Regions from separate parts of the Shewanella sp. SR43-4 genome, predicted to be linked through region 2. Evidence: predicted binding sites of a transcription regulator. Region 2 holds the regulator's gene; each other region holds the start of a gene.
The links. Region 2 encodes sigma-54, which starts transcription at its own class of promoters, with help from an activator protein. Its sites were predicted from a motif close to GTTGGCACGNNNNTNGNNT; they were not measured.

Region 1: a site for sigma-54 is predicted at 1,594-1,612, ahead of H5123_RS04130 (YccF domain-containing protein). Genes of this name have one in related genera too.
Region 3: a site for sigma-54 is predicted at 1,211-1,229, ahead of H5123_RS19030 (PA2169 family four-helix-bundle protein). Genes of this name have one in related genera too.

What each region holds. Positions count from the first base shown of each region.
Region 1 covers NZ_JACJEB010000003.1:70,957-74,244, reverse strand. The annotation lists gene H5123_RS04140 (hypothetical protein) at 80-253, shown strand; gene H5123_RS04135 (1-aminocyclopropane-1-carboxylate deaminase/D-cysteine desulfhydrase) at 480-1,451, opposite strand; gene H5123_RS04130 (YccF domain-containing protein) at 1,649-2,062, shown strand; gene H5123_RS04125 (EVE domain-containing protein) at 2,219-2,686, shown strand; gene H5123_RS04120 (TIGR00266 family protein) at 2,836-3,288, opposite strand, start outside.
Region 2 covers NZ_JACJEB010000001.1:208,533-211,820, forward strand. The annotation lists gene lptB (LPS export ABC transporter ATP-binding protein) at 1-608, shown strand, start outside; gene H5123_RS00990 (RNA polymerase factor sigma-54) at 752-2,236, shown strand; gene hpf (ribosome hibernation promoting factor) at 2,261-2,548, shown strand; gene ptsN (PTS IIA-like nitrogen regulatory protein PtsN) at 2,551-2,994, shown strand; gene rapZ (RNase adapter RapZ) at 2,991-3,288, shown strand, end outside.
Region 3 covers NZ_JACJEB010000023.1:28,770-32,057, reverse strand. The annotation lists partial or broken gene H5123_RS19035 (outer membrane beta-barrel protein) at 310-612, opposite strand; gene H5123_RS19030 (PA2169 family four-helix-bundle protein) at 1,282-1,731, shown strand; gene H5123_RS19025 (CsbD family protein) at 1,981-2,172, shown strand; gene H5123_RS19020 (hotdog fold domain-containing protein) at 2,471-2,947, opposite strand; gene H5123_RS19015 (DUF368 domain-containing protein) at 3,140-3,288, shown strand, end outside.

The DNA of each region.
Region 1 (3,288 bases), on a different contig from region 2:
CAACACTAAAAAATGCCAAGGATATTTTATTGAACAATTGTCTCACCTAATGGGTGAATATATAGAAGGAGTGTGGCCAATGTCATACAACATTAATGGACACGAAATTTCAGTTAGCTTTCCAGTTAATTCTATTTCGTCAAACAAAAACTCAATTGCTTTTACCGACAGCCTAGGTAAAAACAAAAAAACCTTTTCAAAGCGTATTGAAGCAATAAACTTCATGAAATGGTTATTATCAGCTAATAAGTAATCCCCCCTAACGCTTTGCGTTAATCATTTACTCTGTTATTTAATAAACTCATTTCTCGGTATTCTCCTCTCAATTACCGATGTTTATTAAAACAGAGTAAAATGAATAGCTCACTAGCTTATTTTCAAGTTACTCTTCAATTTTAAACCCCAAGTTAACCATCTAAAAAACCTATTTCTCTTACTATCAATACCTTGTAGCAAAAATGTATCCTGCACTGGTGTGATCAAACCGAGTGAGGAAATTTTCGTTGGTATCTTGGTAACATGGTTTTATTGCCTAAGGCTCCCCCCTGATGTATGTAAAGAACATTGGTGGCACTGACAGCCTGACTATTTAAATAATGTTGTAATACTAAAAAGCCAACCGGATCATACAACAATTCAAATTCAATTCCCGACTGGCAAACTGTTTTCCACATATCAAAACAACGTTGTGATAATTTCCCAAAATGATATTTATGACCATCATTAATAATTCTAGGAAAATAAATCTCATCAACTAATTGTGAAAACTGTTGGCGTAAATATTTATCTCCGCCAACAGTACTACAAGTTAACACCTCAATAGCAAAAACTTCCGTTAATGATAATTGAGTCAGTTGTTGAATAATTTGTTTATTTAAATAAGCCGCAGTGGTCCCCGTACCTGAGGGGAGAAATACCATCAACTCATTTAGTCGTCGGTCTTGAGCCCATTGAATAATTTCAGTGGCGAGTTGTGTTATCCCGGTTTCGGCATACCCACAACGTCCACCTTCGGGAATAAATAGTAATTGATTTTTATCTGTGTAATTTGGATGCGACGACACAATGTGTTGCATCGCATCGTCTAAATGCATACCTTGAAGGTTTTCGGCATCGGCCAAATGACTGACATCAATAATATTGGCACCATTTTGTATCGCAGCAGCATAGTTACCCTGAGCATGTTGTAACAAGAATGTGTTGATATGACTTACATAGTAATCAAATTTCCATCCTTGCAGCTTTGCAAGTACAGACAAGGAGTATAATGAGTTGGCTTGTGCCGAGCCCGATGCCACTAGCTGGGTAACGTGTGAATAATCATGATGCAGGAAATGATAAAATTTACGCGCTTTATTACCACTAAAATCAGCATGTAATAGATCATCCCGTTTAATATAGATGCTGCGTCCATCAAAGTTCATCGCTTGTACTGGGCTTATCGAAAACATACATTGCCTTAATCAACTGTAATATGAGTATTTTAACTAAAAAATGATAAATCTCATCGATTCATTTGTATTACTCATCACACACACCTAATCATAAAGTAAAAAATTAACATTTAACCTATTATAATCAAACAGTTAAAAAGATGGCATGAATATCGCTATATTCTAAGTAATATTGACTATTGATAGGATTGAAAATGTCACTTTTACGCTTAATCTTTAATATTGCTTGGTTTCTTATGGGTGGTTTTATCATGGGCCTAGCATGGTGGTTGGTGGGGCTATTATGCTTTATCAGTATCATTGGTATCCCATTTGGCCGTGCATGTTTTGTTATTGGCGAGCTAGCTTTCTGGCCATTTGGGCAAGAAACGGTTAACCGAAAACACCTTTCAGGCCAAGAAGATATTGGCACTGGCACGTTAGGTTTAGTCGGTAATGTTATATGGTTTTTATGCTTTGGTATTTGGCTTGCGATTGGCCATCTAGTCCATGCATTGGCTTGTTTTGTAACAATTATAGGTATTCCTTTCGCGTTACAACATCTTAAGTTAGCCTTATTAAGTTTAACCCCTATTGGTCAAACTGTTATTGCCAAACCGACTTATTAGCATTCATTAATAACTGTTGAATGACCACTGTTATAAAAAGCCGATAGCACAGTGCTATCGGCTTTTTATTTGCCTAATTGTCTTCGCAGCGTGTACATTGCCATAATCAAGCACAGAAAAGTAATTCACTCTCTTTAATGACAGTAATGGAATCGCATGAACTATTGGTTAATGAAGTCTGAACCAGATGACTTTAGCATTGATGATCTTCAGATGTGTGAGCAGCAAACGGTTGCTTGGCAAGGTATTCGTAACTATCAAGCACGTAATTATATTCGCGATCAAATCGCATTGGGTGATCTAGTGTTGTTTTACCACTCTAGCTGCAAATTACCTGCCATTGTAGGTTTAGCCAACATTAGCAGTCAGCCTCAAATTGATGTCAGCGCTTTTGATGACCGCTCAGCGTATTTTGATATGAAATCTGACGCCACTGCACCTCGTTGGTGGCAAGTGCATATTCAATTTATGGCCAAATTCTCTAACCCAGTCAGCTTGAAGCAATTGAAGGCAGATCCCTTACTGCAAGATATGGTACTAGTGGCTAAAGGTACTCGCCTGAGTGTTCAGCCCGTCACACAAGAGCAATACCAACACATAATGAAATTAACAAACGTAGATTAATAACCTTGAATTAACCACTGGGCAGCTGGTCGGTAACAGGCAACCATCCTTTTAAAAGCCGCTTCCTAAAGACGGCTCAGACAATTAGCGCTAAATCGTCTGAGCATCTAATTACGAACGAAAATGAATAAGATCAGCCAATGCCCAGATTAGTTAATCATCCGCCCTATTCCACCAAGCACAGATCCTTCACCCTGATCTTTGCCACCACGAGATGGTGCATGAGCAATAATTCTGTCAGCCATGCGAGAAAACGGTAAGCTTTGTAACCATACTGTCCCATGACCTTGCAAGGTCGCAAGAAACAAACCTTCGCCACCAAACACCATTGATTTTAAAGAACCAGCGCGCTGAATATCATAATCAATCCCGGGCGTAAATCCGACTAAACACCCAGTATCAACTCGCAATGTCTCACCACGTAATTCTTTTTTTATCAGTGTGCCACCGGCATGCACAAATGCCATACCATCACCTTTAAGGCTTTGTAGAATGAAACCTTCACCACCAAAAAAACCGGTTCCTAATCGCTTATTAAACTTCATACTCACTTGCGTACCTAAAGCCGCTGCTAAAAAGCTGTCTTTCTGGCAGATAAGTTC
Region 2 (3,288 bases):
CAGGTAAAACAACCACGTTTTATATGGTTGTCGGCTTAGTGCAAAGCGATAAAGGTCGGATCTTAATTGATGATGACGACTTAACCGCCGACCCAATGCATCTTAGAGCTCGCAAAGGGATTGGTTACTTGCCGCAAGAAGCCAGTATTTTTCGCAAACTGACCGTATACGACAATATTATGGCCGTATTGCAGACTCGCAAAGAACTCACTACCGACCAACGGATTGAGCAGGTAGAGCATTTATTAGAAGAATTCCATATCACTCATATTCGCGACAGCCAAGGCATGTCGTTGTCTGGTGGGGAACGTCGTCGAGTAGAGATAGCGCGCGCGCTGGCCGCTAATCCTAAATTTATTTTGCTCGATGAGCCTTTTGCGGGGGTTGACCCTATTTCTGTCATCGACATAAAAAAAATCATTCAACAGCTTAAAAACCGCGGCTTAGGGGTATTAATTACCGATCATAACGTACGTGAAACCTTAGACGTCTGTGAGCGCGCTTATATTGTCAGCCAGGGCAATTTAATTGCCGAAGGCACACCTGATGAGATATTGAGTAATCAACAAGTTCGGGCTGTGTACTTAGGTGAACAATTCAAGCTATAGTTACTTTACTGGCCTTTTAGTCTATCTAACTCATTTCATTGAACGATATCTAAATAGCGTTAAATGTCATTGATGTATGTGACAATCGATTACAGTTTTCGAGATTGTCATTTTTATGGAAATCATCTAGGGATAAGCGGTAAATGAAAGCGTCACTCCAACTCAAAATGGGTCAACACTTAACCATGACCCCTCAATTGCAGCAAGCGATCCGCTTACTGCAATTATCGTCATTGGAGCTACAGCAAGAAATCCAACAAGCATTGGACTCAAACCCATTGCTTGAAATAGAAGATGAGTTTTCTCAAGCAAAAGACTCAGTAAAAGAAAGTCGCGACCAATCGGACACCGACTTTAGTGACAACAGCGTGGTCAATATAGAAAAAGACACCTCAACAGTCGACACAGCAGAATCCATGACCAAAGAAACCATGGACGATTTAGCTATGGATACCACATGGGATGAAGTGTACACCGCCTCACCAATGTCAGGTTCAGGCAGCGCTAGCATGCGCGATGATGATATGCCATTCCAAGGTGAAACGACTGAAGGCTTATATGAGCATTTAGAGTGGCAAAAAAATCTCACACCATTTTCTGACACAGATCGAGCGATTGCTACCGCGATCATTGATGCCATTGATGAACGCGGTTACTTAACCCAAAGCACTGAAGATATTCTCGAAGCCATGGGTGATGAAAGTGTCGAACTAGATGAAGTTGAAGCGGTATTAAAACGTATTCAACACTTTGATCCCGTTGGTGTTGCCGCACGAGATTTAAGCGAATGTTTATTCATTCAATTAGCCCAATATGCCGACACAACCCCACATATAGACAATGCCCGTCTGCTCATTAAAGACTATTTAGATTTAATTGCTGGGCGCGATTTTAGATTATTGATGCGCAAAACCAAGCTCAAAGAAAACGAGTTGCGTGACGCGATCACCTTAATCCAGTCACTTAACCCTCGCCCGGGCTTGTTAGTCACCGCTATTGATGACGAATATGTTATTCCTGATGTAACCGTACTAAAGAAGAATGGCCGTTGGGTTGTAGAGTTAAACCCAGACAATATGCCTAAAATTGGCGTTAATCAACAATATGCAGCCATGGCTAGAAGCAGTAAAAACTCTGCCGATAGCCAATTTATTCGCGGTCATTTACAAGAAGCTAAATGGTTCATCAAGAGTATCGAAAGCCGCAATGAGACCTTATTGAAAGTCGCCAATTGTATTGTGCAATTTCAGCAAGGTTTCTTTGAATATGGTGAAGAAGCCATGAAACCTATGGTACTCAATGATATTGCTGAAGCAGTAGAAATGCATGAATCGACTATTTCACGGGTTACCACTCAAAAATATATGCACACACCACGTGGGCTATTTGAATTAAAGTACTTTTTCTCTAGCCATGTCAGCACCGACGATGGCGGAGAATGCTCATCTACCGCTATTCGTGCTTTTATCAAAAAACTGGTTGCAGCAGAAAACCAGCAAAAGCCATTAAGTGACAGCAAAATGGCCCAACTGCTGGCAGATCAGGGGATCAACGTTGCGCGTCGTACGATTGCAAAATATCGCGAAGCGATGCTCATTCCGCCCTCAAACCAACGTAAGAGTTTATAACCTACAAAGCAACGGAGGATTTTTATGCTTATCAATATGACAGGTAGAAATATCGACATTACCGAATCTTTACGTGAATACGTTCAAGGTAAATTTTCAAAGCTTGAACGACACTTCGATCAGATCAATAATGTACACGTTGTGCTCAATGTAGAAAAATTACAACAAAAAGCAGAAGCTAAAATCAACCTTAATGGTGCAGAGATTTTTGCCATGTCAGAAAGCACTGATATGTATGCTGCAATAGACGCCCTGATCGATAAACTCGACCGTCAGGTAATTAAACACAAAGAGAAGTATACAAAACACTAACGATGGAACTTTGTACCATTCTGCAGCCGGAATGCACTACCTGTGCCACACCGGGCAGTAAGAAAAAAGTACTGGAACTCATCAGCAATTTAGTCGCTGCCCAGTACCCACCCCTATCTTCGCAAGAGGTTTTTGAAAGCCTATTAGCGAGAGAGAAAATGGGTAGCACAGGTATAGGAAATGGCATTGCGATACCTCATGGTAGATTAACGGCCATAGAACATCCGATCGCAATATTTATTAAATGTGAAGAAGCCATTGCCTTTGATGCAATCGATAAACAGCCCGTGGATATTTTATTTGCTTTGTTAGTACCTGCAGATCAGTGCCAACAGCATTTAAGCACGCTATCAAGCGTGGCTCAAAAATTAAGCGATAAGCAAATATTGAAACAGCTTCGTAAAACTCACGACTCAACAGAACTTTATCGGGTTATTACTGCATGAAACTTGTCATAGTATCGGGACGTTCAGGCTCAGGAAAATCTGTTGCTCTAAGAGTATTAGAAGATCTAGGGTATTATTGTGTTGATAATTTGCCTTTACCACTGATTGGCATATTACTGGCTCAGCTCAAAGGTAATAATGATCTAGTGGCAATTAGTGTTGATGTACGCAACATTGCCGAGCAAGGTAAAGTCCTTCAAGATCAACTTGCCTTACTTGAACATGACACTGAAATTATTAGCTTCTTTTTGAATTCTAATGATAAAGTGCTACTCAAACGCTATAGCGAAACGC
Region 3 (3,288 bases), on a different contig from region 2:
GGCACAGCTAATATAGTCGTGTTTAATAATACGGTGTAATAGTTACATTAGCGCTGTAATACTTACCTACAATACACTTAGTTAGGCCTGCGCCTTTGTTTCATTTTATGGTTGTATAAAACGGTATAAGAGATTATTTAGATATGTGCTTACTGGCTGTAAAGTATATTACGGGCTGAATCGTTATCTAAAAAAGGCTCCAACACATTTTAGTGTTGAAGCCATTGATAATTACCTTTGGATAAAAACATGGGGGCTATTTATCCCGAATCACTACGATTAAAATTTATATTCAAACCCGACCGAGGCCTATTTTAAATCGGTTGAGAAATTAGCATCATCAATATCATCGGTTGCACAATCATCGGTTGCACTATCAAGGTTTAAGTCACTGTCATATAGTGTGTAGTCGACCTCAGCGGTCCAGCTTTCGTTAATATGATAACTACCACCAACACCAGCAAATAAACCTTCATCATCAGTGCTGTCGCGAGCGCCAAGAACTGAATAATCAGTCTTGTAGCACAATTGACCACCATGGACACAAAGACTGATGTTGTCTGACACTGGCAAACCTAATTTTAAATTCAGGGAATAGCCATTAGTATCTGTATTGGCTAAATCGTTGCCCTAGTTACCAAAGTTAATTTCACCATCTTCAACTGCAATGTATTGATTCAATCCATAACCTGCAAATACTTGATATGCATCTTTGTCGTCATCACATTCTTCGTCGCCGTCTACTCGTAAATAACCATAGTTAGCAACAACGTAGAACCCTTATGCATCTACTTCTGGATTATATGTTTTTGCTTGTACGCTAGTGTTTAAGAAACCAGCGGTAAATAAGTGTACCCACTAATATTGTCTTTTTCCTTACATATCCCACCACTTAACTCGAGTTGAAGTGAGTTAAATAGGTGAGCTTTTTGCGCTGCCACAAACCGCATAAACATTGACGACTTAATTCGCTATTTAATCTTTTATTCACTCCGGTATAAACATTAATACTCCACAATGCTTGGTTAAATGACTTGAGTCAATCATGTAGATATCAGACAAGTTTATGTTCTCTATTGGGGAGTAAATTAAACCACAACCGTGTGTGTAAAAACTTCATATTCCTTGTAAATTATTCATCTTTTATAGATTAAGCAGATAAACTTGATTTTATTTTTCAATAAAATCAAGTTTATAAGTTTATTTTATTGTTGGGGTGTTTATTGCATCTAAGAAAGTAAGCTAACAATGGTTAGTAGTACAGTCAAAACAGGAGTGAATATGTTAAATCAAAAAACAAGTGTAGAGAATGTAACAGATGTCATCCAAGTTATGAGAGCTGGTGTCGAGTTTTACCAAGACGCAATTGAGAAGGTCAGTAACCCAGCGCTCAAAAGTACTTTCACCAAAATGGCCACGAAAAAAGCCACAGCGATTCAAGCATTACAACCACTCGCCATTGCTGAGCAAGGTGATATTGAAGATGGGAGTTCTTTTGCGGTAGAGTCGCGCAAAATATACACCAAATTTGTGGCAGTGTTCTCAAGTGATGAAGACTACACCTATATTAAGCAACTTGAAGAAGTTGAAGATAAGGTGCTTGAAGTGCTAGATGATGCAATCGATAAAAATCAACAGGGCCAGGCATTACTTATACTGACCAATATTCGAGCGGATGCACAATCGATGCACGACGAAATGAAAACTCTGCAACAGTTACAGAAAAACTAGTACTGGTTCATTGTTTAAATGCCCTGCGGCGGGGTATTTGTATGCTTGGTTGTAATCTCTAAAGCCGGACTACGGACTACGGACTACGGATATATCAAAATTATAGCTGTCGCTGATGTGTATTTTATACCGAACCACATCATCAATACACATCATCGGCTGTGGGTTTTGTCCAAGATGTAATTATTTAAGATGGATATGTCTACTGCGGCGACCCAGAATTTTTCTCACCTGGAGGAGTATTTAATTATGAATAACGACATTATTAAAGGTAAATGGAAGCAGGCATCTGGTTCACTAAAAGCACGTTGGGGTAAATTAACCGACGATGATTTACAGGAAATCGATGGAAAACTTGAGAAATTCCAAGGTAAGATGCAAGAGAAATATGGTATGGCTAAAGATGAGGCTAAAAAGGAATTCGACAAGTCACACTCTTAGCGTATAACCAATGAAAAAGGCGTCATGTTATATGACGCCTTTTAAAGCTCAGACTCGAACGTTCTCTGAGCTGATGTCAATATTATTGCTTATTAATCAAAAAGATGCTTGGCTAAGTTCTGTTATTCAAACTGACTAATCTCGTCTGAAATACCTTAACTATGAGCTTTACAGCCATCATAGAGCATAGCAATTATGATTTATATTGGCTTGCGCACAGCGTTATTAACATTATGCCTTTCAATCATTTGAATAAAAAACTCAATAAAAACTATAGATATAGATAACCTTTAGTTAATTATTTTTGAGGTTTCTGTGAAATCCACAGTTTAATATGCCCTTGGACGACCACCACACCATTGGTATCATAGGCTTTAACATCGACTAACATATCGCCCACTTGCCACTGCTCTGGTTTTACCTCTGCAACACATAGAATATCACTCGCCGCTTTTGCGGTGTAATCGACTGACATTCCTTTTGGTATCCAACGCAAATGCGCCGGAATCGATGCTTCAGCCATAGTGCCCATAGCCATTTCTAAACCATTACAAATAGCAATAACATGCACAGTGCCAATATGATTTTGGACTTTTTTACGCTTTTTGATTAAGCATTCACAACGGTTCACACGTAAATCGCTTATGTAAGGATGTACTGTGCCAAAATAGGGCGCCATACGCGCTACCATTTTAGAGAATATATGCTTACCAAAAGGGTACGCGGTCACTTTTTTATATAGCGACATGACTTTATTAGATTTAGTTTGGGCCATTGGAAAGACTCTGGTTATTGTGTAAGTAAGTTGTCTGGTCGGATGAGGTTAGCATTGTTGTAACCTGCGGTGAAGTCATGATCAATATTTTCCATCGCTCATTACACTGGCCACAGGTATAATTTACTTGATTAGACACTTTAAGGATGAATTTTGAAAACTGACTCACTGATATTAAATTATTTTAAAGGTATGGCTATGGGGGCGGCAGATGTTGTCCCTGGCGTGTCTGGCGGCACAATTGCATTTATTACCGGTATTTTAGACCCGCTGTTGGATGGTATTCGCAAAATTAATTTGTCGTTAGTGGGGGTGATTAAACAAAAAGGGATTAAAGGTGC